One region of the Arthrobacter sp. ZBG10 genome, then DNA from elsewhere that is predicted to be linked to it. Evidence: predicted binding sites of a transcription regulator. Region 1 holds the regulator's gene; the other holds the start of a gene.
The links. Region 1 encodes LexA, which represses DNA repair genes until DNA is damaged. Its sites were predicted from a motif close to TCGAACANNTGTTCGA; they were not measured.
Positions count from the first base shown of each region.

Region 2: a site for LexA is predicted at 5,053-5,068, ahead of ACU18_RS04970 (DUF6504 family protein). Genes of this name have one in related genera too.

Region 1 is NZ_LFQH01000045.1:26,631-46,990, reverse strand. Features, by position in the region: gene hflX (GTPase HflX) at 1-885, shown strand, start outside; gene ACU18_RS11535 (ATP-dependent DNA helicase) at 878-2,932, shown strand; gene lexA (transcriptional repressor LexA) at 3,042-3,776, opposite strand; gene ACU18_RS11525 (LysM peptidoglycan-binding domain-containing protein) at 4,100-4,525, shown strand; gene ACU18_RS11520 (histidinol-phosphate transaminase) at 4,668-5,786, shown strand; gene hisB (imidazoleglycerol-phosphate dehydratase HisB) at 5,848-6,474, shown strand; gene hisH (imidazole glycerol phosphate synthase subunit HisH) at 6,471-7,244, shown strand; gene ACU18_RS19930 (hypothetical protein) at 7,245-7,403, shown strand; gene priA (bifunctional 1-(5-phosphoribosyl)-5-((5-phosphoribosylamino)methylideneamino)imidazole-4-carboxamide isomerase/phosphoribosylanthranilate isomerase PriA) at 7,444-8,190, shown strand; gene ACU18_RS11500 (SseB family protein) at 8,210-9,097, shown strand; gene ACU18_RS11495 (MFS transporter) at 9,153-10,454, shown strand; gene ACU18_RS11490 (DUF1844 domain-containing protein) at 10,651-11,037, opposite strand; gene infC (translation initiation factor IF-3) at 11,435-12,457, shown strand; gene rpmI (50S ribosomal protein L35) at 12,576-12,770, shown strand; gene rplT (50S ribosomal protein L20) at 12,889-13,368, shown strand; gene ACU18_RS11470 (TrmH family RNA methyltransferase) at 13,435-14,352, shown strand; gene ACU18_RS11465 (cation diffusion facilitator family transporter) at 14,476-15,399, shown strand; gene ACU18_RS11460 (MFS transporter) at 15,421-16,629, opposite strand; gene ACU18_RS11455 ((deoxy)nucleoside triphosphate pyrophosphohydrolase) at 16,791-17,243, shown strand; gene ACU18_RS11450 (Rv2578c family radical SAM protein) at 17,329-18,456, opposite strand; gene ACU18_RS11445 (SIMPL domain-containing protein) at 18,513-19,184, opposite strand; gene ACU18_RS11440 (hypothetical protein) at 19,181-19,708, opposite strand; gene pheS (phenylalanine--tRNA ligase subunit alpha) at 19,909-20,360, shown strand, end outside.
Region 2 is NZ_LFQH01000019.1:321-11,519, forward strand. Features, by position in the region: gene ACU18_RS04940 (SOS response-associated peptidase) at 136-897, shown strand; gene ACU18_RS04945 (ABC transporter permease) at 899-2,083, opposite strand; gene ACU18_RS04950 (ABC transporter ATP-binding protein) at 2,080-2,790, opposite strand; gene ACU18_RS04955 (hypothetical protein) at 2,793-3,968, opposite strand; gene ACU18_RS04960 (chorismate mutase) at 4,137-4,457, shown strand; gene ACU18_RS04965 (hypothetical protein) at 4,584-4,973, opposite strand; gene ACU18_RS04970 (DUF6504 family protein) at 5,099-5,455, shown strand; gene ACU18_RS04975 (DNA polymerase III subunit alpha) at 5,452-8,937, shown strand; gene thrS (threonine--tRNA ligase) at 9,054-11,063, shown strand; gene ACU18_RS04985 (HIT family protein) at 11,081-11,199, shown strand, end outside.

The sequences.
Region 1 (20,360 bases):
CCGCGCCTGCGCGGCTGGGGCGATTCGATGTCCCGCCAGGCAGGCGGCCAGGTGGGTGGAGCCGCCGCAGGTATGGGTTCACGTGGTCCCGGTGAGACAAAGATCGAGCTGGACCGCCGGCGCATCCGGACCCGGATGGCAAAGCTGCGGCGCGAAATAGCCGCGATGAAGCCCGCCCGGGAAACCAAACGGGCCAACCGCCGTCGTAACGAAGTACCATCCGTTGCCATTGCCGGCTATACCAACGCCGGGAAATCCTCGCTGCTCAACCGCCTGACGGATGCCGGAGTCCTGGTGGAGAACGCCTTGTTCGCCACGCTGGACCCCACCATCCGCAAGGCGGAGACCGCGGACGGCCTGGGCTACACCCTTGCCGACACCGTGGGCTTTGTCCGGTCACTGCCCACCCAGCTGGTGGAGGCCTTCCGGTCCACCCTGGAGGAGGTAGCGGACTCGGACCTGATCCTGCATGTGGTGGACGTCTCGCACCCCGATCCCGAGGGGCAGATCGCTGCCGTCCGCAAGGTCTTCACCGAGGTGGACGCGCGCAAGGTCCCCGAGATCATCGTGCTGAACAAGGCCGACGCCGCGGATCCGTTTGTGGTGGAGCGGCTCAAGCAGCGCGAACCCCGCCACGTGGTGGTTTCGGCGCGCACCGGTGAAGGCATCGACGCGCTGCTGCAGGCCATCAGCGACGGTATCCCGCGGCCCGGCGTCAAGCTGGAGCTGCTGATCCCGTACGACCGCGGGGACCTGATCAGCAAACTGCACGAATCGGATGCCGAGATCATCAGCGTTGACCACGTTGAGAACGGTACCCGGGCCGTGGTGATGGTCCGGGAAGGCCTTGCGGCCGAGCTCGAACCATTCGCCAGCAATGACTGATACCGGGCGGAGCGCCACGGGCACACCCGGCGAGGAGTTCGCCATTGAACTCCTCGACCGGGCGGTGTCCGGCATGGGCGGGCAGAGCCGCAGCGGCCAGCACGAGATGACCCGCCAAGTGGCCCGCGCCCTCGAAACCGGCAATCACCTGCTGGTCCAGGCCGGTACCGGTACGGGCAAATCGCTGGCCTACCTGATCCCGCTGATCGCCCATGCGATCGAAAGCAACAAACCGGCGCTGGTGTCCACAGCGACGCTGGCACTGCAGACCCAGATTGTGGGCCGCGACCTGCCCCGCCTGCTCAAGGCGATCACCCCCGCCCTTGAGCGGCCGGTCAAAGTGGCCCTGGTCAAAGGCCGGTCCAACTATGCCTGCCTGCACAAGCTCGAAGGCGGCTTCCCGTCCGAGGAACCCGCTGAGGGCCAGCTGTTCTCCCTGGCGGAAGACACCAGCGTGCCGCACTTTGCCGCGTCGATGGGTGGTCCTTCGTCCCAGCTGGGCCGCGAAGTGGTCCGGTTGCGTGAATGGGCGGAGAAGACCACCACGGGAGACCGCGACGAGCTGCTGCCGGGCGTGACCGACAAGGCGTGGCGGCAGGTGTCCGTGACCTCCATGGAGTGCCTGGGGGCACAGACGTGCCCCATGGCTGCCGAGTGCTTCAGCGAGCTGGCCCGACAGGACGCCGCCGAGGCGGACCTGGTGGTGACCAACCACGCCATGCTGGCCGTCAGTGCGTTCGAGGGCCTTGCCGTGCTGCCCGAGTATGACGTGGTGGTGGTGGACGAGGCCCACGAACTCCAGGACCGGGTGACGGGCGCGGTCTCCGGCCAGCTGTCCGTTGCCATGATCCATGCCGCCGCGTCGGGAGCCCGGAAGCACACGGCCATCACCGTGGATGCGCTCAACGCCGCCGCCGGCAACCTGGAGTTGGCGCTGGACGGTGTCCCCAACGGCCTGCTGCCCAACGGGCTTAATGACGAACAACTCGATTGTGTGGACCAGCTCCGTGAAGCGTGCCGGGCGGCGCTGTCCGATTCGAAGGCGGACGGAAGCGCTGCGGCCGACGGCGGGCGGCAGCTGGCGCGGTCCCGGCTGATGCTCATCCTGGAACTGTGTGAGCGGCTCCTGACAGCCCGCGACAACCGCGAAGTGGTGTGGTTCTCCCGCGCCAGCACCTTCGATCCCGGCCAGGGCTATTCGCCGCCGGACGAGACCGCCCCGGTCCTGGTGAACATTGCCCCGTTGTCAGTGGCGGGCCGCCTGCGTGAAGGCCTGTTTGCCGGCCACACCGTGGTCCTTACCTCCGCCACCCTTGCCATTGGCTCGGCGTTTGAACCCGCGGCCGGTGGGCTGGGCCTGGTGGGGGAAGGTGCCCCCACCTGGACGGGCATCGACGTCGGCTCGCCCTTCGACTACCCGCGGCAAGGCATCCTGTACGTGGCAGGGCACCTGCCCAAGCCCGGGCGCGGGGTCTCCCCGGAATCGCTGGCTGAACTCGAAACCCTCATTACGGCCTCCGGCGGGGGAGCCTTGTGCCTGTTTTCGTCCCGCCGCGCGGCAGAGGAAGCGGCGGAGGCGCTGCGGCCCAAACTGGAACAGACAGTCCTGTGCCAGGGCGATTCCACCATGACCGCGTTGGTGAAACAGTTTGCTGACGAGCCCGACACCTGCCTCTTCGGCACCATGTCGCTGTGGCAGGGCGTGGACGTGCCCGGCGGTTCATGCCGGCTGGTGGTGATTGACCGGATCCCGTTCCCGCGCCCGGACGATCCGCTGATGACCGCCCGCTCCCGCGCCGTGGCGCAGGCCGGCGGGAACGGCTTTATGTCCGTCTCGGCCACCCACGCGGCCATCCGGCTCGCCCAGGGCGCCGGCCGGCTGATCAGGTCCACCGGGGACAAAGGCGTGGTTGCAGTCCTGGACTCCCGCCTGGCCACCGAACGTTATGCGGGCTTCCTGCGCGGGGCGCTGCCCCCGTTCTGGGCCACAACGGATCCCAAGACTGCTGTGGCCGCCCTGGAGCGGCTGGCCCGGGAAAACGCCTAGCTGCAGACCCTGGCCGGACGCGGAGACAAGTACGGCCGGTGGGCAGGCAGCGACGCTGCCAGCCCACCGGCCGTACCGGCAGTTCGGGGGAACAGGAGTTTGGCGACAGTCAGAGGGACCGCAGCACCGAGACCACTTTGCCCATGATGGTGGCGTGGTCACCAAGAATGGGCTCGTACTGGGTGTTTTGCGGGAGCAGCCAGGTGTGGCCGTCACGCTGGCGGAACGTCTTGACCGTTGCCTCGTCATCGAGGAGGGCGGCGACGATATCGCCGTTCACGGCGTCCGCCTGGCGGCGCACCACCACCCAGTCACCATCGCAAATGGCGGCGTCCACCATGGAATCGCCGGCGACCTTGAGCATAAAAAGTTCGCCCTGGCCCACCAGCTGGCGGGGGAGGGGCATCACGTCCTCCACCACCTGGTCCGCCAGGATGGGGCCGCCGGCGGCAATACGGCCCACCAGTGGCACCATGGCCGTATCCAGCGCGGTGGGCAGGACGGTGACGGTTGCGCCGCCCGCCGAGGCGCCGTTGGCCGGGCGTGACTCCGCTGTGGCTGCGCCGCCGTCCAGCGTGAGGGGCATCAGGACTTCCATGGCGCGGGGCCGCTTGGGATCGCGGCGAAGGTAGCCGAGCTTTTCCAGCTGCGAGAGCTGGTGCGTCACGCTGGAGAGGCTGGCGAGCCCCACGGTGTCGCCGATTTCACGCATGGACGGCGGGTAGCCGTTGTCATTGACGGACCGCTGGATGGTCTCGAGGATTTTCTTCTGCCGGGGGGTCAGGCCCTTGGCGGTCCTCTTCGGTTGCGGGGTTGCCCTGCTTCCGGCGGCTGCTGCTGCCATATTCGCCAATGCCTTTCGGTTGCCACCGGGCTGTCCGTGCCCCCGGGCCGGTTGGTCCCGTCCTCATTGTCAGACCCTGGTGATCAACTTCAGAGGTGGATGTTCGTTGGTTCAAAACTAGGCCAGCCACAAGGCTTTTTCAAACATTTGTTCTAGCGAGTCTCGACATTGTTCGTTGATAGATGCTAAAACTGAAGAAGCAAAGTTCGAATATGTGTTCTATTCCTTGCTTGCCCCGTTCGAAGAAGATGCCGGATACGCCGGGGCGTGGCTGCTGGGAAGGACAACCGGGCAGCACAGTACGGTCCAGGAGGGCTCAGTTCATGTCAGCTACATCACTCACCCAGGTTTCACTTCCCGTGGTTGCACACCCCGCGGCTTCCATCCGCCAGGTTCCGCGTGCAGGGGTTTCCCGTTCCAAGGCTTCAAAGGCCCTGCCGCCGCTCCGCCTCACCCGGCGCGGCCGGATTGTCCTGGTGGGCATCCCGCTGATGCTGCTGGCAGCGGTCCTGCTCTCCCTGGCCGGCTTCTTCACCTCGCCGGCCAAAGCGTCCGACTCCGTTGCGGATCTCGCCCCCACGCCCTCGGTGTCGGTGACCGTCCAGCCGGGCGACTCACTGTGGGCCATTGCCGGCTATGTGGCTCCGGACCGGGACGCGCGGGACGTCATTGCGGACATCGTGCAGCTCAACAACCTCACCGGCGGAGCAGTCCTCCCCGGCCAGCAGCTCTTCGTCCCCACGTACTAGCTTATTCGAACGCACGTGCGGGCTGTTCGTTCCCACGTTCGGGCCAGCACCAACGGCTGGAAACAAGGACACCCCACCCGCAGGATGGCAGTCCCGGACCGTCACATTTTCCGGGGCCGGGCAGGGCCACTAAACTGTTCAGGTGAATGACCAGCTAGAGCGTTTGAACCGGCTTCCCCTCCGCAGCAACCTCCGTGGGCTGACCCCTTACGGGGCCCCCCAGCTGGATGTTCCCATCCTGCTCAACGTCAACGAGAACACCCATGGCGTCCCGGCGGACGTCCGTGCCGCCATCAGCGCAGCAGTCACCGAGGCCGCTGCCGGGCTCAACCGCTACCCGGACCGCGAATTCACCGATCTGCGGAAGGCCCTGGCGGAATACCTGGGGCACGGCCTGGACGAGGCCAACCTCTGGGCCGCCAACGGCTCCAACGAGGTCCTCCAGCAGATCCTGCAGGCGTTTGGCGGCCCCGGCCGGACCGCCCTGGGTTTTCCTCCCACGTATTCCATGTACCCGCTCCTGGCCAGCGGCACGGATACCGAATACATCGCAGGGGTACGCGCCGAAGGGTACGGCCTCAGCGCGGAGTCGGCTGCCCGCCAGGTGCGCGAGCTGCAGCCTAACGTCGTTTTCCTCTGCTCACCTAACAATCCCACGGGAACCGGGCTGGGCCTGAACGTGGTTGAGGCTGTCTACGAAGCCGGCAACGACAGCCAGACCATCGTCATCGTCGACGAGGCGTATCACGAGTTTGCCCACGAGGGCACACCCAGCGCCCTCACCCTCCTGCCTGGCCGGGAACGCCTGATCGTCACCCGCACCATGAGCAAGGCCTTCGCCCTGGCCGGCGCCCGGCTCGGTTACATGGCGGCGGCCCCGGAAGTCACCGACGCCCTCCGCCTGGTCAGGCTGCCGTACCACCTGTCAGCCATCACGCAAGCCACTGCCCTTGCCGCACTTGAGCACCGCGAGGCCCTGATGGCGGACGTGCAGGACATCATGGTCCAGCGCGACCGCATCGTGGCCGGGCTGGAGCTGCTGGGCCTCAAGCCCGCGGCGTCCGACTCGAACTACGTGTTCTTCGGCGGCCTCACGGACCCGCACCAGGTCTGGCAGGAACTCCTGGACGCCGGCGTGCTGATCAGGGACGTCGGGATCCCCGGACACCTGCGCGTCACTGCGGGCACGGAGAAGGAAACAACGGCGTTCCTGTCCGCCCTGGAGAGCATCCTTGCCGGGACGCCCGGGCTTCGCGCCTAGACTTGACCAACAGGGCGCACCCCGTCCCACCACCCCCACTTCCCTCAAAGGACCCTTGACCATGAGTTCCACCGGATCGAACGCAGCCGAGTCCCGGACCGCACGCATGGAGCGTGCCACCAGTGAATCGTCAGTGCTCGTGGAGATCAACCTTGACGGCACCGGTGTATCGGACATCGACACCTCGGTGCCGTTCTACGACCACATGCTCACAGCACTGTGCAAGCACTCGCTGATCGACATGACCGTCAAGGCCACCGGTGACACCCACATCGACGTCCACCACACCGTCGAAGACGTCGCCATCACCTTCGGGGAAGTCCTCCGCACCGCCCTGGGCACCAAGGCCGGGATCCGGCGCTTCGGCGAAGCCACTGTCCCGCTGGACGAGGCCCTTGCCCACGCCGTTGTTGATGTCTCGGGCCGGCCCTACCTGGTGCACGGCGGCGAGCCCGCAGGCCAGGAGTACCACCTGATCGGCGGGCACTTCACCGGGTCCCTGACCCGCCACGTTTTCGAAGCCATCACCTTGCACGCCGGCATCTGCCTGCACATGAACGTCATGGCCGGCCGCGATCCGCACCACATCGTGGAGGCACAGTTCAAGGCGTTCGCCCGGGCCCTGCGCGCGGCCGTGGAACCCGACCCCCGCGTTGAAGGCATCCCGTCCACCAAGGGCGCCCTGTGACGGGCCGGATCCTCAAGGACGGCGCGATCATCGACCCCTCGGCAGCCCAGCGGCTCGAGTCGCCCCAGGGCAAACCCACCGTCACCGTGCTTGACTACGGTTCCGGGAACGTACGCTCCGCCGTCCGCGCCCTTGAGCGTGCCGGAGCCGAGGTCATCCTGAGCGCCAAGCCCGGGGACGTGCTGAACGCGGACGGCCTGGTGGTGCCCGGCGTCGGCGCCTTTGAAACGGTGATGCGCGAGCTCAAAGCCGTGGACGGGATCCGCCTGATCGGCCGCAGGGTGGCCGGCGGACGCCCGGTCCTGGGCATCTGCGTAGGACTCCAGGTGCTTTTTGAAGCCGGTGTGGAGCACGGCACCGAAGCTGAAGGCATCGGCGAATGGCCCGGCAAGGTGGAACTGCTGCCCGCCGAGGTGGTGCCCCACATGGGGTGGAACACCGTGAAGTCCCCGGCCGGCTCCAAACTGTTTGCCGGCGTCGAAAACGAACGCTTCTACTTTGTGCACTCCTACGGGGTGCAGGAATGGAACTTCGACATCATCCAGCCGCGTATGGCGGCGCCCCTGGTGACCTGGTCCGAGCACGGCGCCCCCTTCATAGCCGCGGTGGAGAACGGGCCGCTGTGCGCCACCCAGTTCCACCCGGAAAAGTCCGGCGACGCCGGAGCCCGGCTGCTGCGCAACTGGGTGGACGCCCTGCGCCGCCCCGCAACCAGCGATGCCACCCCAGCCGAAACCGCTGCCCAGCCCGCGGCCGGCGGCGATTCCTGAATGTGGTCCATTGTCCTGATGGGCCTGGCCGGTCTCCTGGTGGGCGGCGCACTGTCCTTCCGCCAGCAGGCCAAACCGCTCTGGACCCAGGTTTCGTTCTACGTCCTGGCCGCGATGTCGCTGGTGGCCGCGTATCTCCTGACCCTGCCTGGCTCCTGACCGGGCCCGCGTACTCCGTCACCCAACCCTGAGGAAACTGATGACCACCGCAAACGACCTGCCGGTCCTGGAACTGCTGCCCGCCGTCGACGTTGTTAATGGACAGGCCGTCCGGCTGGTCCAGGGCGAGGCCGGCAGCGAAACCAGCTACGGCACCCCGCTGGAAGCCGCGCTGAACTGGCAGGACCAAGGTGCCGAGTGGGTGCACCTGGTGGACCTCGACGCAGCCTTCGGCCGGGGGTCCAACGCGGAACTGCTCCGCGAAGTGGTGGGCCGGCTGGACATCAAAGTGGAACTGTCCGGCGGGCTGCGCGACGACGAAAGCCTCGAAGCTGCCCTTGACCTGGGCGTCGCGCGCGTGAACCTGGGCACCGCCGCGCTGGAGAACCCCGACTGGACCCGCCGGGCAATCGACCGCTTCGGCGACCGGATCGCCGTGGGCCTCGACGTCCGCGGCACTACACTGGCGGGCCGCGGCTGGACCAAGGAAGGCGGGGACCTCTGGGACGTCCTGGCACGCCTTGAGGACGCCGGCTGCGCACGCTACGTGGTCACGGACGTCACCAAGGACGGCACCCTGCAGGGCCCCAACGTGGAGCTCCTCCGCCGGATGGTGGAGAAGACCGGCAAGCCCGTCGTCGCCTCGGGAGGCATCTCCAGCCTCGAGGACCTCAAGGTCCTCCGTTCGCTGGTTCCGCTGGGCGTCGAAGGTGCCATTGTGGGCAAGGCCCTGTACGCCGGCGCCTTCACCCTGCCCGAAGCCCTCGACGTTGCCGGCCGCCGCTGAGGCGCAACAGGGAAACCGCATGACAAGCCGAGAGTCCGGTCCGGACAGCCCCGCGCCCCGGCACCTGCCCGGGCATATCGCCGCCGCGTTGGCCGGTGCCGGCGGCGCCGCCGACTCTGCCGGACAGCCCTGGGCAGGCCGCAGCCTGGCCGGCGATGACGCCCGGATCCACAATTTCGACGACGACGACGGCGCTGCCGACGCCGGTTACCTCGCCGCCGTCGCGGCACTCCGGTCCGGCACCGGCGACGAAGCCGGGGTCGTGGCTTCGCTGGCCACGGCCCGGGTGTTTATCCCGATCGTTGCGCAGCTGGCCGAGGAAGCCGAAACGGACTCGGGGCTGCACGCCGACAAGCAGGCCGACATGGCATTGGTCACCCTCAAAGCCGCGGACGGACGGACGGCCATGCCGGCCTTCACGTCAGCCGGGGCCCTTTCGGCCTGGCACCCGGACGCCCGGCCGGTGGCCGTCTACGCCGCCAGGGCCGCGCTGTCCGCGGTGGCAGAGGGCGCCGAGCTTATGGTGCTTGACCCAGGGGCCGGGGTCACCTTTGTGGTCCGCAGACCGGGCCTGTGGGCGCTGGCCCAGCAGCACTCCTGGTCGCCGTCCTACGCGGACGCGGAACTGGCCACCGAAATGCGGCAGGCTGCAGCGGCCTTCCCCGCCGTCCGGGACCTTCAGCTGAAACCCGGCAGGGGAGTGGGCGCCGCCGCAGCGGACGGCTCAACCCTTGCCGGTGGCGGCGCCGGTCCCGAGCTGCAGGTGGTGCTCTACCTGGCGGACGGGCTGGACGCTGCCGGGGTACAGCAGCTGGTGGCGGGGCTCCAGGGCGAGTGGTCGCGGAATGTATTGTTTGGGGAGCGGGTCGACTCGATCGAGGTCAAGTTGAGGCGCGCCACACACTAGCCGGCAGCCAGGCGGGAAACCCCGGGAGGCTGCGGCAGACCTAAGGATCATTTTCGTGAATTTCGCTCTCTACCGGGAGTTGCTCGCCGTCCAACCCATCCGGCGCCTGCTGCTGGTGGGCATGATCGCCCGTATTCCCCACTCCGCAGCCGGCGTGCTGCTGACCCTGCACATCGTCCTCACCCTGGACCAGGGCTATGCCGCCGCCGGAGCCGCCGCCGCCGTGATGACCATCGGCATCGCCGTTGGCGCGCCGTGGCGCGGCCGCCGGGTGGACACCGTGGGCCTGCGGAAGGCTCTCATACCATCCGTGGTTTCCGAAGCGGTCATCTGGACCGTGGTGCCCCACGTCCCGTACCAGTGGCTGCTGCCCCTGGTGTTTGTGGGCGGCCTGCTCACCCTCCCCATCTTCAGCGTGGTCCGCCAATCGCTGGGCATCCTCGCTGAGGGGGACCAGCGCCGCACGGCCTTCGCCCTCGACGCGATCACCACCGAACTGGTGTTTATGATCGGCCCGGCCGCCGGCGCCATCATTGCCACCAGCGGCCACACCGTCGCCGGCCTCACCGTTGTAGGCCTGGCCACATCCTTCGCCGGCCTGTTCCTCATGTGGTTCAACCCACCCACCCGCAGCCCGGCCCAGACCGCAGACGCCGAGGGGGAGCGCAGCCGGGACGAGCGCCACGCCGCCGAAGCGGCAGTGGTGGCCGCGGCCCCGGCCCACCTTCAGGAGGCGGCGGCGGAACTGGTGCCGGCAGGTGCCCCAGCCCCGGGGATCCGGGGACGGGTGGCGCACAACTTCGCCTGGTTCACGGCGACCGTGGCCGCCCTGTTCGCCGTGGCAGCCGGAACCGGGATGGTCCTCAGCGGCACCGATGTGGGCATCGTCGCTGCCCTGGAAGGTGGCGGACACCAGGGCGAAATCGGGATTGTTTTCCTGTTCTGGTGCGCCGCGTCCGTGGTCGGTGGACTGATTTACGGTGCCATGCACCGGCCCGTGTCACCCATCCTGCTGCTGCTCGGAATGGCCGCCTTCACCATCCCCATGGGCTTCGCGCACGATACCTGGACCCTGGCGCTGGTCTCCCTGCTTCCCGGCCTGCTCTGCGCGCCGGTGCTGTCCTCCGCGTCGGAGAAGGTCGCGGATCTGGTCTCGGAGGAACGCCGCGGCGAAGCCATGGGCTGGTACGGCTCTGCACTGACCGGCGGCGTTGCCCTGGGCGCGCCGCTTGCCGGGGTATTCATCGACGGTGTCGGTCCGTCCGGCGGCTTCTTCGCCGTCGGCACCGCCGGAGTCCTGCTGTGCCTGGTGGGACTGGTGCTTCAGCAGGTCCGCCGGCGACGCGCAACCGCCTGAGCTGCACTGCTGCACTCGTTTCAGTGGCCGGTGCAGCTGCCCGGGCTGGACTTGCTCCCTGAGCCGGACCGCGGGCGCAGCCGCCAGGCCCGTAGAGCCGGTTGGTTAACAAACGACGGCGGCGGCAGGCCCGTGTGGGCCGGCCGCCGCCGTGGTGGTCATCAGTCTCCGGAGCCGGCGCCCCGGAAGGCGTCCGTCAGTTGACGGCGCCGGTGAACTTCTCGCCCGGACCCTTGCCCGGCGGATCCTGGATCAGGGATTCCTCGCGGAAGGCCAGCTGCAGCGACCGCAGGCCATCACGCAACGGGCCCGCGTGCTGGGAGCCGATCTCGGGTGCCGCGGCGGTTACCAGACCGGCCAGGGCGTGGATCAGCTTCCGGGCCTCGTCGAGGTCCTTGAGCTCTTCGGCGTTTTCCTCGGCGGCGAGGCCCAGCTTGACGGCGGCCGCGCTCATCAGGTGCACGGCGGCGGTGGTGATGACCTCAATGGCCGGAACTTCGGAAATGTCCCGGATCTGCTGCGAGACGCCGCCGGCGTCAGCTGCAGGCTCGAAAACATGTGAATTACTGTCTGGGGTGCTCATACTGGTAAGCTTGACACAGACCGACTGGATGCTGTTATTTCAGAGATTGTCCTTACGATCGGATTCCTGCGGCGCCCCGCGGCGTTGACAGGAATCTTTTTCTGTAGAATGGCATGCAGTTTGCAAGCGGAGTTCTCTCCCACCCGCGTCAGCCGTTGTCCTTCGATGTTCCTGAACATCTGATGGACGCAAGGTTGCCGGGTACCTGGTTGGGCATGGCGCCGGCAGTAGCCGGTGTGTGCGGGCAGTCCCTTAGTGGGGCAGTCCAGCCAACCTTTCAGAGGCCTTCGATTGCTCCGGCAATTGGGGGCCTTCTCTATTTGCCGGAATCCACAACAAACACAGGAGCTTTAACATTAGCGAGCCAAGAATCAATGAGCGTATCCGCGTCCCCGAGGTGCGGCTGGTCGGCCCTGCAGGTGAACAGGTAGGAATCGTCCGTATTGATGATGCACTGCGCCTGGCTGCCGAGTCCGATCTTGATCTCGTTGAAGTTGCGCCGCAGGCCAAGCCTCCGGTGTGCAAGCTGATGGACTTCGGCAAGTACAAGTACGAAGCCGCTGTCAAAGCCCGTGAAGCCCGGAAGAACCAGACGAACACCGTTCTGAAGGAAATCCGCTTCCGCCTGAAGATCGACACCCACGACTACGAGACCAAGCGCGGCCACGCCCTCCGCTTCCTCGGCGCCGGGGACAAGGTCAAGGCCATGATCCAGTTCCGTGGCCGTGAGCAGCAGCGTCCCGAGATGGGCATCCGCCTGCTCCAGCGCTTCGCCGACGACGTCGCTGAAGTCGGTGTGGTGGAGTCCAGCCCCCGCATCGACGGCCGCAACATGGTGATGGTGGTTGGCCCGCTCAAGAACAAGGCTGAGGCCAAGGCCGAAGCCCGCCGTGCCACCCAGCGCGCCGAGTCCAAGGCACAGAACGAAGCCCGGGCAACGGGCGGCCACATCGACGTTTCCGGCGATGACCAGGCACCCTTCACGCAGTCCCTCGCGGACCTGCTGCCCGAGGGCTTCGCCATCACCACCGAACCCGCCGCAGCAGTCGAGGCTCCGGAGGAAAAGCCGGCAGCCGCCGTCGAACCTTCCGAAGCCGCCGCGGCACCGGCTGAAGCCCCCAAGCAGGAGGCTCCGAAGCAGGAAGCCCCCAAGCAGGAGGCCACCAAGGCCGCCGCGCCGAAGGCTGCTGCTTCCAGGGCCGCTGCGCCGAAGGCCGCTGCCCCCAAGGCTGCAGCCCCGAAGGCCGCCGCCCCGGCTGCCAAGCCTGCTGCTGCTGAAAAGACGGAAGCCGCCACCCCGGCTGCCGCTCCCAAGCCAGCTGCTGTGCCGAAGCCGATGGCCCGGCCTGCTGCCCCCAAGCCTGCTGCACGCCCTGCCCCCAAGGCAGCGCCGAAGCCGGCTGCGAAGAAAACCACTTAGTCCACAACTGCCGGCGGTAAGTCCCGCCGGCAGCCAGCAACCAGCACGCCGCCCGTAAGGGTGGCTGCTCGATAGAACTGCAGGCCCAGCCTGCGGACACGTAAGGAGATCGGTTCCCATGCCGAAGATGAAGACCCACAGTGGTGCTAAGAAGCGCTTCAAGCTGACCGGCAGCGGCAAGCTGCGCCGCCAGCAGGCCAACCGCCGCCACTACCTCGAGCACAAGTCCTCCAGGCTGACCCGCCGCCTCGCCGGCGACAAGATCGTCTTCAAGGGCGACGCCAAGGTCATCCGGAAGATGCTCGGCATCTAATTTCCAAGTTCTTTGACGGGCCGCCAACCGGCAGCCGGTCAGCTACCAAAAAGCCTTCTCAGGCCGCCGGGAAACCGGCAGTAGATGCTTGGGATCAGATTTTCGAAGGAGTACGCACGTGGCACGTGTGAAGAGGGCGGTAAACGCCCACAAGAAGCGTCGGGTTATTCTTGAGCGCGCAAAGGGTTACCGTGGTCAGCGTTCACGCCTGTACCGCAAGGCCAAAGAGCAGCTGCTGCACTCGTTTGTGTACAGCTACGGCGACCGCAAGAAGAAGAAGGGCGACTTCCGCCGCCTGTGGATCCAGCGCATCAACGCTGCATCCCGCGCCAACGGCCTCACCTACAACCGACTGATCCAGGGCCTGAAGGCCGCTGAGGTTGAGGTTGACCGCCGCATGCTGGCCGAGCTGGCCGTCTCGGACGCCAACGCTTTCGCCGCGCTGGTCCAGGTTGCCAAGAACTCGCTGCCCGCCGACACGTCCGCTCCGGCCGTCCAGGTTGAAGCCGCAGCGCCGAAGGCCGAGAAGAAGAAGCCTGCTGCGAAGAAGCCCGCTGCGAAGAAGCCTGCCGCCAAGAAGGCTGCAGCAGCCGAGTAGCAGCAAAGCGTTCCTTCGGGAAACGGCAGTTCAGGAACGGGTGGCAGCAGCCATTACAGTTCTTATATGAACGAAACCGGGCGCCCGCAAGATTTTCCACTTTCCAACCCCCGAGCAGATCGGGTCCGGGACGTGGCGAAACTTGCAGGGCGCCCGGCCCGTTTAAGGCGCGGCGAATTCCTGGTGGAAGGCCCCCAGACGGTGCGGGAAGCCCTGAAGCTGCACCAGCAGCGGCTGGCCGCAGGTGCGCCGGGCATCGTGACCGAAGTGTTTGCCAGTGAGGCCTGCCTGGACCGCTACCCGGAGTTTGATGGGCTCGCGGAGGGCACCGATGCGCGGCTGGCAACCGAGGATGTCCTGGCAGCCATGGCGGACACCGTCAACCCGCAGGGAATTGTGGCCGTCTGCCGCTTTGTGGATGTGTCCCTCACTGACGTGCTCGACGTCGGCCCACGCCTGATTGCCGTCCTGTGCCAGGTCCGGGACCCGGGGAACGCCGGGACGGTCCTCCGGGCCGCCGACTCCGCCGGGGCGGACGCCGTGGTGCTGACCGGTTCCAGCGTGGACATCTACAATCCCAAAGCCGTCCGCTCCACGGCAGGCTCGCTTTTCCACCTTCCGGTGGTCATCGGTGCAGACGTGGCGGAAGTGGTGGCGGCCTGCAAGGAACGGGGGATCGGGGTCCTCGCCGCCGACGGCTATGGCGCCCTGAACCTGGACACGCTCCAGGACGGCAGTGCCCGGCGCAGGCTGACCGGTGACGGGCCGGAGACCGGCTACGACCTGGCGGCCCCCACGGCCTGGTTGTTCGGCAACGAGGCGCAGGGCCTCTCGGAGGACGAACTGGCCCTGGCCGAGCATCGGGTGGCGGTCCCCATCTACGGCGCTGCCGAAAGCCTCAACCTCGGCACCGCGGCCACCGTGTGCCTCTACGCCAGCGCCCGCTCGCAGCAGGAGCCAGCCGCACAGCCAGCTGACCGGTAAGGCGCCGCCGGGCCGCACTGCCGTGCGCTCCAGGTTCCGGCCGGGTACGGTAATGCATGGGCGGAGCCAAGCTGGGTCCGTAATAAGTGCTGGATTCCTGATCCTGGAGAGGTGGAAGCCACCGTGGCTGCCAATGGCGGTACCAAAGCGATCGTGGCGGCCCTGGCCGCGAACCTGGGCATCGCCGTCCTCAAGTTCGTGGCGTACCTGCTGACGCTGTCCTCGTCGATGCTGGCCGAAGCCATCCACTCGCTGGCGGACTCCGGCAACCAGCTCCTGCTGCTGGTGGGCGGAAAGAAGTCCCGGCGTGCTGCCAGCCCGGAGCACCCGTTCGGCTACGGCCGGGAGCGCTACATCTACGCATTTATCGTTGCCATTGTGCTGTTCAGCGTCGGTGGCCTGTTTGCCCTCTACGAGGCCTACGAAAAATTCCTGGAACCGCATCCCATCGAGGGCAGCTTCTGGTGGGTGCCACTGGCCGTGCTGGTGGGCGCGATCGTGGCGGAATCCCTTTCGTTCCGGACGGCGATCCGCGAATCCAACACCGTCCGCGGCAAGCAGACCTGGGTGAAGTTCATCCGGAGCGCAAAACAGCCGGAACTGCCCGTCATCCTGCTCGAGGACTTTGGCGCCCTTATAGGCCTGGCCTTCGCCCTGATGGGGGTGGGCCTGACCCTGCTGACAGGGAACGGGGTGTGGGACGCCGCCGGCACTGGCATGATTGGTCTCCTGCTGGTGGCCATCGCCGTGGTCCTGGCCATGGAGACCAAGTCCCTGCTGGTGGGGGAGTCCGCCGGTAAAGAGGACCTGGAGCGCATCAGGGCCGCCATCGAGGCCGACGGCGGCCGCATCATCCACCTCAAGACCCTGCACCTTGGACCCGATGAACTGCTGGTGGCAGCCAAGATCGCCGTGGACAGCACGGAGACGGGCCGGCAGATCGCCCGGGAAATCGACAGGACCGAGGCGCGGATCCGGGCAGCAGTGCCCATCGCCAGGGTCATCTACCTGGAACCGGACCTCAACCGGTCGGATACCGGCGAATAATCCCAGGAGTCCAACCCGGGCTCAGGCGGTCAGCGGCTTTTTGCGTTCCAGGAGGCCGCTGAGGATGGCGACGCCGAAGCCCAGGAGGGCCAGCACCGCACCGACCAGGGCCGGGGCGACGTAGCCCCAGCCGAGGGCGATGACCACGCCGCCCAGGAACGCACCCAGGGCGTTGGCCACGTTCAGGGCCGCGTGGTTCAGGGACGAGGCCAGCGAGGGGGCGTCCGGGGACGCGTCCAGCAGCCGGGTCTGCAGGGCCGGGATCAGCATGGACCCGGCGGCTCCCACCACAAACACCATGACGTAGGCGGACCAGGGCCAGTGCACGGCCACCGCGTAGACCACCAGTGCCACGGCAACGCCGGGCAGCACCTTGTAGATGGTCCCCATCACGGATTTGTCGGCCAGTCGGCCGCCCACCACGTTGCCGGCCACCATGCCCAGCCCATAGAGGGCTACCACCAGCGGGATCAGCGACGACGGGATCCCGGCCACCAGTGTCATGGTGTGGGCGATGTAGGTGTAGGTGGCGAAGAACCCGCCGAAGCCCACGATGCCGATGGCGATGGCCAGCCACACCTGGATCCGTTTCAGTGCGCCGAGTTCACGCCTGATGCTCGCGTCCGGGTGGGCCGCCTGGAACGGCACGAACTTCCAGATCAGGGCCATGGTGACCAGGCCAATGGCGCCCACCAGGATGAACAGCAGCCGCCAGCCGTAGGTTTGGCCCAGCCAGGTGGCGAAGGGGACACCCACCACGTTGGAGATGCTCAGGCCGGCCATCACCATTGAAATGGCCCAGCCGCGCCGGGACGCTGGCACCAGGGATGCGGCGATGACGGCAGCGACACCGAAGAATGCGCCGTGCGGAAGGCCGGCGGCAAACCGGGACAGCAGCATGGTGCCGTAGTCGGGGGCCAGGTAGGACGTGAGGTTGGCCAGCGTGAAGAACAGCATCAGGCCCAGTGCCAGCTGCTTGCGCGGCAGCTTGGCTCCCACCGCCGCCAGCAGCGGCGCGCCCACCACCACGCCCAGGGCATAGGCGGAAATCAGGTGGCCGGCCTCCGGGGTGGAAATCCCCAGGCCTTGCTCCACCTCCTTGAGCAGCCCCATCATGGTGAATTCCGTGACCCCGATCCCCACCCCGCCCATGGCCAGGGCGATGATGGCCATGGCAAGGAAGGAGGAGGTGGCCGGGGACGCCGTGGACGTGCGGAGGTCGCTGCTCATGTGCCTGCTTCTCGAACGTGGTGCTTAATGGTGGGACATGCCACGGCAGTGGGGCGGTGCTACGGGGTGGGCCTTTTGCGGAAACCGCGGCGCCGGCTGCGGTATTCCCGCCCGTGCGGCGCGCTGCCCGGTCCTTCCATTGTCCCTCATAGAATGGGGCGGTGACTGGACTGATACAGGTAGTGGGCGGAGCCCTGGTGGACAGCCTGGCCGAACCGGCCCGTTTGCTCGTGGCGCGCCGAAGCGCACCGGAGCAGCTTGCAGGGTTGTGGGAGTTCCCCGGCGGCAAGGTTGAGCCCGGCGAAAGCCCCGACGATGCACTGGTGCGGGAGCTTGCCGAGGAACTTGGAATAGCAGCCCGGTTGGGCGCTGAGCTGCCGGCACCGGAGGCCACGGGCTGGCCCCTGAACGCAAAGGCCAGCATGCGGGTGTGGCTGGCGGAGATCGTCACGGGTGAGCCGGAGCCTCTGGAGGACCACAACGAGCTGCGCTGGCTGCCGCTGGCGGATCCGGAAGCGATCCTGGCCCTGCCGTGGATTCCGGCGGACTTTCCGATCGTCAGGGCCCTGCTCGCAGAGCTGGGTGTTGCCGGCGAAGCTGCGCGGCAGGCTTAGACCCGGCAGGCTTGGACCCGGCAGGCTTGGACCCGGCAGGACTGGATCCGGCAGGACTGGACCCGGCAGATAGGATGCGGCAGGCCTAGAAGAGGGCGTCCTGCCCCGCCGGCCCGGCGCTCGGACCCGCGGCCGGGGCATGCTGCCCAGCACGGCGGTGGTTGGCCGCCCCGGGTTCCGGGATGCTGCCGGCCGGGTACTGTGCCTCCTCGCCGCGGGGATCGTCCACGTCATCATGGCTGAAGCCGGACGTGCCCGTGAAGCCGTGCCGCGCCTTGAAGTACCGGACCTTGGCCGCCAGCCAGGTGCGGTATTCCTTGGAAGCGTAGGACCCCGTGCCGTACAGCCGCCGGTACTTGCCGGCAAGCTCCGGGTGCCTGGCGGCGAGCCATTGCATAAACCATTCGCGGGTGCCGGGCTTCAGGTACAGGGCGCCGGCGGAGACCCCCGTGGCGCCCGCAGCTGCCAGCGCCGAGAACAGTGAATCCAGGGCCTCGTCGCTGTCGGAGAGCCAGGGCAGGATGGGCATGGCCATCACGCCGCAGGGCAGGCCGGCTTCCCGCAGCCGGGAGACCAGTTTCAGCCTGGCGCGCGGCCCCGGGGTGCCGGGTTCAATGGCTTCGGACAGCTCTTCGTCCGTCATCGCCAGCGAGATGCCCAGGCCCACCGGAACCTGCGAGGCAGCGCTTTTAAGCAACGGAATGTCCCGGCCCAGCAGGGTGCCTTTGGTCAGGATGGAGAACGGCGTGCCGGTCTCTGCCAGGGCGGCGATGATCCCCGGCATCAGCTTGTACCGGCCTTCGGCGCGCTGGTAGGGGTCGGTATTGGTTCCCAGGGCCACCTGGTGGCCCTTCCACGACGGCTTGGACAGTTCGCTGCGGAGCACCTCGGCGGCGTTGACTTTGACCACCACCTGGCTGTCGAAGTCCAGGCCCGCGTCGAAATCCAGGTAGGTGTGGCTTTTCCGGGCGAAGCAGTACACACAGGCGTGGCTGCAGCCGCGGTAGGGATTGACCGTCCACTCGAACGGCATCCGGGATCCCGCCGGCACCTTGTTGAGCACCGATTTGGCGGTGACCTCATGGAACGTGATGCCGGCGAACTCCGGAGTGGTGACGGAGCGGACCAGGCCCGCCAGGGGCAGGAGCGCCGGAGCTGCTCCCGCCGTGCCGGGGTCCGGTGCCGGTACCAGTGCTTGCGCATCCCATCTCATGGCTTCCATTCGAAGGTATGTTCGAATGATTGTCAAGGAGGCGCCGCGGTGGAGCCCTAGGATTCCGGGACGAGTTCCCAGACCACGGTGACGGCGGCCTCCACCCTGTCCTCGCCCGCCTCAATGGCGACGCTCTCCACCGCAGCCGCCCGCTGCAGGCCCGCCACGGGCACCGGCCCCGCTTCAGGGCCCCGCTCCGCCACGGACACCACCCTGCCCAGCCGGGCGGAAGCGAGGGCTGCGAACTGGGATGCTGCGGCCTGGGCGTTGCGCCAGGCAGCGTCGCGGGCACCGGCACGCACCGCTGCGTCGTCCAGGATGGCCAACTGGAGGTTGTGCAGGCGCACGTCGTTGCCGCCGGCTGCTGCTGCGGCCGAGACCGTTGCCGACGCGGACTCCATGTCCCGGAGCTGGACTGACAGCGAGCTGGTGGCAATGTAGCCTGCCACCCGCTGGCCCTCGCCATCGCGCCAGACCAGGTCAGCACGGACGCCGAGCCCCGTGGTCCGGATATCGGCTGGGGCCACGCCGTTGCCTTTGAAGGTGGCGGCCACAGCGGACAGGGCCCGGCCGGCGGCGGTATAGGCCTCGTCCACGGACGGAGCGCGGCTCTCCACGCCAATGGCGACCACCATCAGGTCCGGCGCGGCATCGGCCCAGCCCGTGCCCGTGACGGTCACGGTCCCTGGCATGGGTCCGGATGTTTCGAACAGCTGGTTGCTACTCATACGGTTCTCCTTTGAACACGTGGTGGCGGGGGTGGGAAGAAGCCAAAAAGCCGTCGGACCGCACCAGCAACGGCCTTCCGGGGTGGCGTGTGCACGGGGTAGCCGCCGGCGGCCAGCCCGGCGTTGCGCTCAAAGACGTTGCCCGTTCCGGGGTTTCCGGTGCGCGCCACGGACCAGCCGGCAGCCAACAGGTACAACGGGATGAAGGGCAGGCCCAGGCACCAGGCATACTGCGTGCAGTGGCGCTCCTCATGGCCCAGCAGCGCTGGCCGGGCCAGCATTCCTGCTGTGCTCCCGCGGCACAGGACCACGTTGCCCAGCGTGAAAGCACCGGCAACCGGTAGCCGCCACGCATACCCTTCGGCCAGGATCAGGCCCCGCGGGCCGGCGCTGAGCCGGGTCCTGGCGGCCAGTGCCACCACAACGCCGGCCAGGGTGCTGCCGTTGACCACATTGGCGGCCTGCCGCAGCCGCTGTCCTGCCGTGAGGGGCGGGCGGGGTCCCGGACCCGGCCGTAATGTCATGAGGCCATGGTAGCCGGAGCGTTCAATTAGACTGGAGAAAAAGGCCCACCGGTTTTTTCCGGTGTGCCCTGAACCTGGTCATTGGAAGCCCTGAAACCGGGGGCGTCCGTCCATGACCTGCCAGTGACGGGACGCGCCGCCGGGAAACCGCGCCGGCTGCCCCGCCGCCGGCAGCCGCAACTCGTAGCTAAGAACAGTAGATGACTGAAACTTTGCCGGGCGCCGCCATCCCGAACCCCACGGATGAAGCCGCCATCAACGCCGCTGTAGACCAGGCCATCACCGCCATTGCCGGTGCTGGCACCCTCGATGGGCTGAAGGCGGTGCGGCTGGCGCACACGGGCGAAAAGTCGCCCCTGAGCCTCGCCAACCGCGAAATCGGAGCCCTTCCCAAAGACCAGAAAGCCATCGCCGGCAAGCTGATGGGGTCTTCCCGCGGCAAGGTCAACAAAGCGCTCGCGGACCGGACAGCCGAACTGGAAGCCGAAAACGACGCCCGGATCCTGCTGGAAGAAACCGTTGACGTCACCGCCGCGCCCCGCCGTCGTCGTGCCGGCGCCCGGCACCCGCTCTCAACCCTGCAGGACCGCGTTGCGGACATCTTTGTGGGCATGGGTTGGGAAATCGCCGAAGGCCCCGAGGTTGAATCGGA
Region 2 (11,199 bases), on a different contig from region 1:
TCCTAAGCGTTGTGTTGTGGCCTCTGTCAGGGTCCTGCTCCCGTCAACGGCAGCGCGTTCCAGCATATTCCCCAGGGGATCCGGCCGGCTCCGGTGCAGGATGACACCGGCAGCCCCCGATGGCATGCTGGTCCAATGTGTGGACGCTATGTGATGGCACGGGCAGTGGGGGACCTGCTGGCGGAGTTCGACGCCGAGCTGGAGGATGAGGTGAGCATCCCGCCGTCGTGGAATGTTGCGCCCACCGACGCCGTCCCCATTGTCCTGGACCGCATCAAGGACGATGATGCGGCGCCCCGGCAGGTGCGCCAGCTGCATGTGGCGCGCTGGGGCCTGGTGCCGTCCTGGGCCAAGGACCCCGGCATCGGCTCCCGGATGATCAACGCCCGCAGCGAAACCGTGCTGGAAAAGCCCGCGTTCCGCAAGGCGGTCAAATCGCGCCGCTGCGCTGTCCCCGCCGACGGGTACTACGAGTGGAAGCAGGGCACGGGCAAGGCCAAGCAGCCGTACTACGTCCACCCTGGCGAGGGCAGGGGCCTGGTGTTCGCCGGACTGTATGAATGGTGGAAGGATCCGTCCGTTCCGGCGGGGGAGCCGGGCCAGTGGCTGCTAACCACCTCCATCCTGACCGCTGACACGCCGCCTCCCGGCAGCGAGTCCACGGTGTTCGGGAAGCTGACGGCGCTGCACGACAGGGTGCCGCTGCCCATGAGCGCCGAAACCATGGACGCCTGGCTGGAGCCGGACGCCACCGACGCCGCAGGGCTCGTGGACCTGGTGCGGGCCGGCGTCGTGGATGTGGCGGCGGACTGGCAGGTCGACTCCGTGGGGACCGCCGTGGGCAATGTCCGCAACAACGGGCCGGAACTGATCCGGCCCGTTGAAGCGCTCTTTTAGGCTAGAAGCGGATGGCGTCAATGACTTTGACGCGCACGGCCACCAGCGCCGGAACCGCTCCCGCAAGGGCCCCCACCAGGACGGCTGAGCCCAGGCCCAGCAGTGCGGCGTCCACCGGGAACGGCGGATAGGTACTCAGCCCGGGCGCTATGGCTTTTTCCACCCAGGGGTTTTTGACCACGGCCACCGCCACCATCACGCCCAGCACGCCCGCAAAGGCGGTGGCCACCACGGACTCCATCATGACGCCCACAAAAATGCGGTGCGAACTGGCTCCGAAGCTGCGCCGGATGCCGATTTCCCGCACCCGGTAGCGGACCGTGACCATGGAGATATTGAGCATCCCCACGGCCCCCAGCAGGAGGACCAGGCCGGCGATGCCGCCCACGGCAAGCTGGACCACCGCAAACGGGTCGCCCTGGCTGGCGTAGTCCGCCCTGTCCACCTGGATATGCATGCCGGGGAACTGCGCCTGAAGATCGGAGGCGATGGCGGCCTTCAACGGCTCAGCCTGCTCCTGTCCCACCCAGAACTTGAACTGCCCGGACCCGCTGAGCGGAATGTCCGCGGCGGCAGCGGCTGCACTAAGGATGAAGGCCGACGGCGGTGCCTGCTCCCAGTCGTCCGGGACCACGCCGATGATGACGGCCGTTGCCGGGCCCTCGCCCAGGATTCCCACGCCGGGGTTGGTGGTGAGGTTGGGCCTGCCGGCCAGGTTGTAGAACGCCTCATTGACCACCACGGCCGGCGCCAGGCGGGTTTCGTCCCCCGCAGTGAACCAGCCGCCCTGTTCCAAGGTGAGGCGGTGGATGGTTCCGTACCCGGGGTCCACCACCTGCAACTGGACCCTGCGCACTCCGGTGGGGAACTGGAAGCCGTTTTCGGCCTGGTCCACCGAGGTGTAGTAATCGATTCCGTACCGGGCCACGATGCCTTGGTAGGCGGCGGTGAGCGTCGCCGCGTCCGGAGCCGTGGGGCCGTACACCCCAACACCCAACGTGGCGGAGCGGCCGCCGTTCCGCTCGGAATTCGCCGTCAGGCCCTCCCGTGCCAGGTTGCCCACGCCCACCACCGATGTCAGGGCCGCAACGGAAAGCGCCACCCCCACCAGGGCCAGCAGGATGCGGGTTTTGTTGATTCGAAGCTCCTGCCAGGCTTCCAGCAGGGCAGAGACAACGCCGGTCATGCCGTTGCCGCCGCAGGGACGGAAAGGGCGGACAGGACGCCCTGGTCGAGGCGGTAGCAGGACCTGGCCAGCGCCGCGACGTTAACGTCGTGGGTGATGGTCACCAAAGCCGCACCCGACTCCGTCGCCACGGTGTCAAGGAGCGCCATGACCGCCTGGCCGGTATCGACGTCGAGCGCCCCCGTCGGTTCGTCGGCGAGGATCAGCCGCGGCCGCCGGACCAGCGCCCGGGCAATCGCCACGCGCTGCTGCTCACCGCCGGACAAAAGGGCGGGATGGGTGCCGGCGCGGTGGGACAGGCCCACCCGGTCCAGCATGTCCATGGCCAGTTCCCTGCGTTTCCAGAAATCCCGGCCCGTGGCGTACATCAACGGGGTGACCACGTTCTCCAGGGCACTTCGGCCGGGAAGGAGATTGAATTGCTGGAACACAAAGCCAACGGAGCTGCCGCGCAGCCTGGCCCGGGCATTGCCGCTGAGTTGCCGGGCCGGGACGCCCATAAACGTCAGCTCACCGGCAGTAGGCAGGTCCAGCAACCCCAGCAGGTTCAGCAGCGTTGATTTTCCGCAGCCGGAGCGGCCGATGATGGCCGTGTGGTCACCGCTGCAGATGCTCAGGGTGATCCCACGGAGGATGTGCAGCTCCTGATCGTCCGGAAGCAACACCGAACGGGTGACGCCGGCCAGGTCAATCAGTTCTTCAGCCACGCTCAGCCGCCCATGGGGTAAGCGCCGGGAATGCCGGCGTCGGGCTGGCCGGGTGCGCCGGGGACGAACTCCAGGATGGCGTCGCCTTCGGCCAGGCCGGAGACCACCTCCACCATGGCGCCGTCGTTGAGCCCCAGCTTGACGGTGCGTTGTTCCGGTTCGGCTGCGGGCGGTGCTGCGGCGTCGGCGCCGGTTGCAGTGCCGTTGGCAGCACCGTTTGCCGCACCTTCGGGGGCCGGGGCGGCCATCCAGACGATGCCATCAGCGACAGTGCCCCGGACGGCCGTCAACGGGACGGCGATGACGTTCACGGATTCGCCGGCTGTGACCGTCATGGTGGCGCCGAGCCCGGCGAAAACGGTGATGTCCGCAGGAACAGGGCAGCTCAGCCGGCCGGTGGCGGCACCCCCGGCCGCGGGCGCCCCGTTACCCGGCACCGGCATGATGGCTGCGGCAACAGAGCGGGCAACCCCTGCGGTGCCACCGGAGCCGGACCCCTCGGACGCAGCGGCGATGCTGGTCAGGACAGGGTCGGCGCAGCTGAAGGGGGCGGGACCGCCAATCACGCTGATCTCCGCTGAACCTGGTTTGGCCAGCAGCCGGTACTGCTGGGCAGCGTCTACGGTGCCGCTGACGGTGAAAGTGCCCGGATCCACAGTGCCCGCAACCTCGCCCACACTGACCTGCTGGTCGATGATGACGGTAAGGGTCTTCAGCACCCCGGTGGAAGCAGCCAGCACGTTGGTGTAGGTGTACGTGGGCTTCGCGGCGGCCGGCATCGCCGGTGCAGAGTCCTGCTCCGCGTTTCCCCCGGCCGGTGCGGCGGCTGCCGGCGCAGTGCCTGCCTCCGGCTGCACCTCGCTGCGCACCTGGAACAGCGGGTCGCCGTTGCGTACGGGTGCGCCGGGTTCGAGGAACACGTGGTTGACGGTGCCTGCGACCGTGTTGCGGACATCGGCCGCGGCGTCGCTCTGGACCGTTGCTTCGACTTCCACCCGGTTTGTGACGGTGGTGCGGCTTGCCTGGAACACCGGTGTGGCGATGGTGGCGGCAGGACCGGCGAGGGCCGGTTCGGCCCTGAGCCCGTCCACGAATGCGATCTTCACCAATGCCACGGCAATGACTGCAAAAACCACCAGCCAGGCGATGGGCATGATGACACGCCGGAATATTCTCATTGCTTCCCCCCAATATTTTTACCTCCACGGGATTGCGTCGTGGAGATGCATACGGAGAATATACCTGCTGGTGGGGTGGGGGTTTTGTCATACGTGCGGCGTTACCCGGCTGCGCCTGATCCGTGGGGGAAGTCGACTCCCGAGGGCATGCTTGGGTACCCTCGGAGCATGGCAACAATTCAAGGAAACGACCGGGATGCCCTCGCCGACAAGGAACAGCTCGCTGCCGTCCGGATTGCCGTAGACGAAGTGGATGACCAGATTGTCACCCTCATCGCCCGCCGCGAACGGCTGATCCGCATCGCCGGAACGCTGAAGGGTGATGACGCGGAGGTCCGGGCGCCGGGCCGCGTTGAACGGATCATCGAACACGTCCGTACCGCAGCGGAACGCAAGGACATCGATCCGGACATCGTTGAGTCCACGTACCGCGCCATGATTTCCGGGTTCATCGAACTCGAAATGCGTGTCCACAAGGAAAGCAGCTGACCCTTCCGGTCAGCTGCCCGCTTCACCTGCCTGCCCCACCCCCTGCGTTGTCCTATCACTTATGGTCCCCAAATCGGCTTTTGGGGACCATAAGTGATAGCGCAACGGGGTGGACTGCGGCATATATCAGAGTGCCTCCCGGACCGGAACCCCCGATTGGAATTCGCGCCCGTCAGCGTCGCTGAAGGCGGACATCACATGGCCTTTGCCCAGGCCGTGGACCGCAGCCATGGGGAAGTTGCCGGTAATGCTGCTGCCTGAATGGGACACCCCGGCCAGGTCGTAGTTCTCCTCAGTGCCCTGTTCATGGCTGAACGAGTAGAACGCGATGGGTTCGCCGTTCATGAATTCAATGCCCAGCCGCCGCTGGGAAGAGTAGTCAGGACTGGCCGCCACCAGCCCCACCACATAGGCGCCGGAACCCGGGATATTGCCCTCCACCTCGAAGGTGGCCACCAAAGTGGCGTCCTGGGCTTCGATGCTGACCTGCTTGAGGAGTGCGTCATGGGTGCTCATGGCACCATCCTGCTCCCTGCCGCCCGGTCCGTCCACCCTGCCTATGTTTTGGCCATGGGGGAGCGTAGGATTGGATTATTCGAACACGTATTCGAATAAATCGAATCTGCGGGTCAGGAGGCACCATGGGCTTGTTCAGCGAATCCGTGGACGTAGCCTGCTCGGCGGACGGCCAGCCGGAAAGCGTCCTGTGGTCCGGACGCTCCTATTCCGTCTGCGCCGAATCAGTCCGCTGGTATGAACGGCGCCAGTGGTGGGCTGAGGAAAGCCGCGTCCCGTTGGGCAGCGGGCCGGGGATGGTGGATCACGAAATCTGGCGGATCCAGGTGGTTCCCGTCCCGCCCGCCGGGAAAAGCACTCCTGTTCCAATGGAACCGCTCACCCTCGACCTCACCCGGCACGCCGCCAGTGGCCGATGGCGGCTCCTCCGTATCCACGATGCCCTGCGCCTCAACGACACCTCGGGTCCCAAAACAGCATGAGCTTTACGCATTTACACGTTTCCACCGCCTTCAGTGCCCACTACGGGGTGTCATGGCCGGAGGAACTGGCACAGGCTGCCAAGGCTGACGGGGCCACCGCGCTCGCCTGCACCGACCGGGACGGGCTCTACGGAACCATCAAGCACCTCAGGGCATGCATGGCTGAAGGCCTGGATGCCATCGTGGGGGTGGACCTCGCCGTCTTTGATGACGAAGGCGACCACCGCACCCAGGTGGCGGGACGGGTGGTGGTCCTGGCCCGGGGCTACAATAACGGCGCCGGGTACCGGGCCCTGTGCCGGCTGGTCTCGGACGCCCATGCCCGCACGTCCGGAAAAGCCGGGGGAGCGGTTCCTGTCGCCGTCACCCGGGCGGAACTGGCTTCACGCACCCTGGACCCTTTGACCCTCAAACCCGTCCTGACTGTACTGATCGGTCCCGACTCGGATGTGGGACGGGCCATGGGCGGCAGGCGGTACCTCCGACCCCGCACACTCTTCAAAGCCTGGCTCGATGCCATGCCGGCCGGAACTGTGGTTACCGAGATTGTCACCCAGCTCAGCACCCCGGGCATGCCCCTCAGCACAGCACATGCCGTGCGGATGCTCAGGCTCGCGGAGGAACACCACGTCCCGGCCATCCTGACCAACGCGGTGCGTTACTGCGGCGCTGACGGTGCACCCACCGCTGATGTGCTGGACTCTGCCCGGACCCTCAAATCCCTCCCCGAGCTGGCGGCTGAACCCACCCTGCAACCCACAGGCCAGGGTTGGCTCAAAACGGGGGAGCAGATGCTCCGCCTGGGCAAGGAAGTCATTGCCGCCGCGGGCTTCGGGACAGCGGACCTCACACAGCTGATGGCACAAACCGAGGCGCTCGCCGATCGGTGCCGGATGGATCCGCACACGGACATGGGATGGAAGCAGCCGGTGGTCCCTGAGGCCTCGGTCCTTGGCATCAGCCAGCACCCGCATACCGAACTGGTCCAACGCTGCGAGGCCGGAATTACCCGACGGTTCCCCGGCATTGCCGGCAGCCAGGAGGCCGAGATGAAAACCCGGCTGGAGCACGAGCTGGTCATCATCAGCAACCTCGGCTTCTCCGCCTATTTCCTCACCGTGGCGGAGGTTTCCCGGATGATCCAGGACATGGGGGTCCGGGCCGCTGCGCGCGGGTCCGGGGCCTCGAGCCTGGTCAACTACCTGATCGATGTGAGCCAGGTGAACCCGCTCCAGCACGATCTCATCTTTGAACGCTTCCTGTCCCGGGACCGCGCCACCCTCCCGGACATTGACATCGACGTCGAAAGCGCTGAACGGCACAACGTCTACCACCGGATCTTCAAACGGTTCGGCTCGGAACGGGTCACCCTCATGAGCATGCAGAACGGATACCGGGCCAGGGGCGCCGTCCGGGACGCCGGCTTGGCCTTGGGAATGGACGATGGCGAAGTGGGCGAAATCGCCAAACAGCTGTGGCGTTTCTCCGCCCGGAAATTCCGGGAAGCGCTGCAGGAGAAACCCGAGCTGCGCCAGTTCGCAGGCCGGGTTGAACAGCGGGACACGGACGGAAACCAGCAGCTGGATCTCCTGGTTGACCTGACGGAACGCCTGGACCGGCTGCCGCGGCACATCTCCATGCACCCCTGCGGAGTGATCCTGGGGGATGCCACCCTGCTGGACCGCACCCCTGTCCAACCCAGTGGGCTGGGCCTTCCCATGAGCCAGTTCGACAAGCACGACATGGACCCCATGGGCATGCTCAAACTTGATGTCCTGGGGGTCCGGATGCAAAGCGCCATGGCTTTCGCTGTCCGGGAAATCATCCGCATCCACCCCTCCAAAACCCAGGTGGTGGCTGCCGGCAGCCACCCGGTAGGCCCGGACGGGGCTGGACCCGACTACATCGCCGCTGACGGCGCCATTGACCTGAACGCCGTTCCCCTGGACGATGAGGCCACCTTCGAGCTGATCAGGAGCACCCATACGCTGGGATGCTTCCAGATCGAATCGCCGGGCCAGCGTGAGCTGATCGGCAAAATGGCGCCCCGGGAATTCAACGACCTCATCATCGACATTTCACTGTTCCGGCCAGGTCCCATGAAGTCGGACATGGTGCGGCCGTTCCTGGAGCACCGGCATGGGTTCGCCCCGGAGGTGTACCCCCATCCGGACCTGAAACCCGTGCTCGCCGAAACGCATGGGGTCACCGTGTTCCACGAACAGATCCTGAAGACCTTTAACGTCATGACCCATTGCGGGTTGGCGAAAGCCGACGAATTCCGCCGTGCCCTGGGTAACGAAGCTAAAGAACCCCTGGTGGAGGCCTTCTTCCGCAAAGCGGCCAGGGAACGCAACTACACCCCGGAGGTGGTGGACAAGGTCTGGGGAACGCTGAAGGCCTTCGGCAGCTTTGGCTTCTGTAAGGCCCACGGGGCGGCCTTCGCCGTGCCCACCTACCAGTCCGCCTGGCTGAAAGCCCACCACCCCGAGGCCTTCCTGGCAGGATTGTGGGAGCACGATCCCGGGATGTATCCCAAGCGGCTGCTGGTGGCGGAAGCCCGGCGCCTTGGCATTCCCATCCTGCCTTTGGACATCAACCGCAGCGGTGCCCAATACCGGGTGGAGCGGGTCGACGCCGGAAAGGACGCCGGGAAACTGGGCATCCGACTGAGCCTGAACGGGATCTACGGGTTGTCAGCCACCGAACTTAAAAGGATCGTGGCGGGGCAGCCCTTTGACTCCCTCGCCGACCTGAGGGCCCGGTCCCGGGTCAGCAAACCCACCATCAAACGGCTGGCGCAGCTTGGCGCGTTCGATTTCCTGCACCGAGAAGCCGGCGGAACAGCCAACCGGGCCGACCTGGTGCACCACCTGCAGCAGATGCAGGGCAAAGGAACCCGGAAGGGCATCGAAGTCCTGGAAGGACAGCTTGCGTTGCCCTTGGGGGACGTGGAACTGCAGAACATCAAACCCGGCCTGCCTGCACCCACCCTGGTGGAAAACGTCCGGGCAGAACTCGACCTGATGGCCATGGACGTCAGCAGCCACCTGATGGACAGCCACCGGCCCATGCTGGACAGGCTGGGCGTGACCACAGCAGACAAGCTGCTGTCGCTGCGTAACGGCACGGAGGTCCTGGTTGCGGGCGTGCGGATCGCCACCCAGACCCCGCCGATGCGCGGCGGCAAGCGGGTGGTGTTCATCAGCATCGACGACGGCACCGGCTGCATCGATTCGGTGTTTTTCCACGAGGCGCAGGAAAACGCCGGGCTGCTCCTTTTTGGCACCCGGCTGCTGCTGATCCGCGGCACCACCCGGCGCACGGGCCCCCGCGGAATCAGCCTGAGCGCCAGCATGGCCTGGGACCTGGGGCAGCCGGAATCGTTGCCCTTCCCGGACCCCAACAGGCCCGGCACTGACGTGGAACATCCCCTGGACGGCATCAGCCGCACGCTGGCCATCACTGGATTCAGCGGCTGATGCCCGAGTGTGCCGCGTTGGTGGCCCCCCGCGGAACCGATAGCATTGACGGTGGCTGGCTGTGGTCCCCGTATGCCACAAGCTATGAAGCCTACAACTTTGAATAGGAGACACCCGTGTCAGATGCCCAGCAGATCACCCTCATCGTCGATGGCGAAGAGACCAAGGTGACTACCGGGACAACCGGTGCGGAGCTCTTTTTTGAACGCCGCGAGGTGGTTGTTGCCCGTGTCGACGGCGTCCTGAAGGACCTGGACCAGGAACTCCCCAACGGTGCCAGCATCGAAGCCGTCACCATCGATTCCCCCGACGGCCTGGACGTGCTCCGCCACTCCACCGCCCACGTGATGGCCCAGGCCGTCCAGCAGCTGCGCCCCGACGCCAAGCTGGGCATCGGCCCGTACATCACGGACGGTTTCTATTTCGACTTCGACGTGGCCGAGCCCTTCACCCCCGAGGACCTCAAGACCCTCGAGAAGATGATGCTCAAGATCGTCAACCAGAACCAAAAGTTCGTCCGCCGTGTGGTCACCGAGGACGAAGCCCGCGAAGCCATGAAAAACGAGCCCTACAAACTCGAACTGCTGGGCAAGGAAAACGACGCCGCAGACGCAGGCGAAGGCGTGAACGTCGAGGTGGGTGCCGGCGAGATCACCATCTACGACAATGTTGAACGCAAGGAAGGCACCACCGTCTGGTGCGACCTGTGCCGCGGCCCGCACCTGCCCAACACCAAACTCATTTCCAATGCGTTCGCGCTGACCCGCTCGTCCTCCGCCTACTGGCTGGGTGACCAGAAAAACCAGCAGCTCCAGCGGATCTACGGCACGGCCTGGCCCACCAAGGACGACCTGAAGGCCTACCAGGAGCGCATCGCCGAAGCCGAACGGCGCGACCACCGGAAGCTCGGCGTCGAGCTTGACCTGTTCTCCTTCCCGGACGAACTGGGTTCGGGCCTGCCGGTCTTCCACCCCAAGGGCGGCATCATCCGCAAGGAGATGGAGGACTACTCCCGCCAGCGCCATGTGGAAGCCGGCTACGAGTTTGTCTACACCCCGCACATCACCAAGGGCCACCTCTACGAAGTCTCCGGGCACCTGGACTGGTACAAGGACGGCATGTTCCCGGCCATGCACGTGGACGCCGAACTCAACGAGGACGGCACCGTGCGCAAGCCCGGCCAGGACTATTACCTGAAGCCGATGAACTGCCCCATGCACAACCTGATCTTCCGCTCCCGCGGCCGCTCCTACCGGGAACTGCCGCTGCGGCTCTTCGAATTCGGCTCCGTGTACCGGTACGAAAAGTCCGGGGTGGTGCACGGCCTCACCCGGGTACGCGGCATGACCCAGGACGATGCCCACATCTACTGCACCCGCGAACAGATGAAGGAAGAGCTCACCAAAACGCTCACCTTCGTTCTTGGGCTGCTCAAGGATTACGGCCTGAACGACTTCTACCTGGAACTGTCCACCAAGGACCCCGTCAAGTACGTGGGCGACGACGACACCTGGGAAGAAGCCACCAGGACCCTCGCCGAGGTGGCCCAGGAGTCCGGGCTGGACCTGGTCCCGGATCCGGGAGGCGCAGCCTTCTACGGCCCCAAGATCTCCGTGCAGGCCAAAGACGCGCTGGGCCGCACCTGGCAGATGTCCACGATCCAGCTGGACTTCAACCTTCCGGAGCGCTTCGAACTGGAATTCCAGGCCGCGGACGGCACCCGCCAGCGTCCCGTGATGATCCACCGGGCGCTCTTCGGTTCCATCGAACGGTTTATGGGCGTGCTGACCGAACACTACGCCGGCGCGTTCCCGGCCTGGCTCGCGCCGGTCCAGGTGGTGGGCATCCCCGTGGCGGAAACGTTCAACGAATACATGTTCGACGTCGTCGACCAGCTGAAGGCGGCCGGTATCCGGGCCGAGGTGGATACATCCTCCGACCGCTTCCCGAAGAAGATCCGCACCGCCAGCAAGGACAAGATCCCGTTTGTGCTCATCGCCGGCGGTGACGACGCCGATGCCGGGGCCGTCTCATTCCGCTTCCGCGACGGAAGCCAGGACAACGGTGTGCCGGTCGCGGAAGCCGTCAAGCGGATCACGGAAGCCGTCCGTAACCGGACCAGCTAAGGGAACGGAACAGCACCGTGCAGGAGAACACAGGCGCCGGGTACCCCGGTGATGCCGCAGTGACGGACGACTTCGACCTCGCCGGTGTCCCGGATGCCTTCCAGCGTCTGTGGACTCCGCACCGGATGGCCTACAT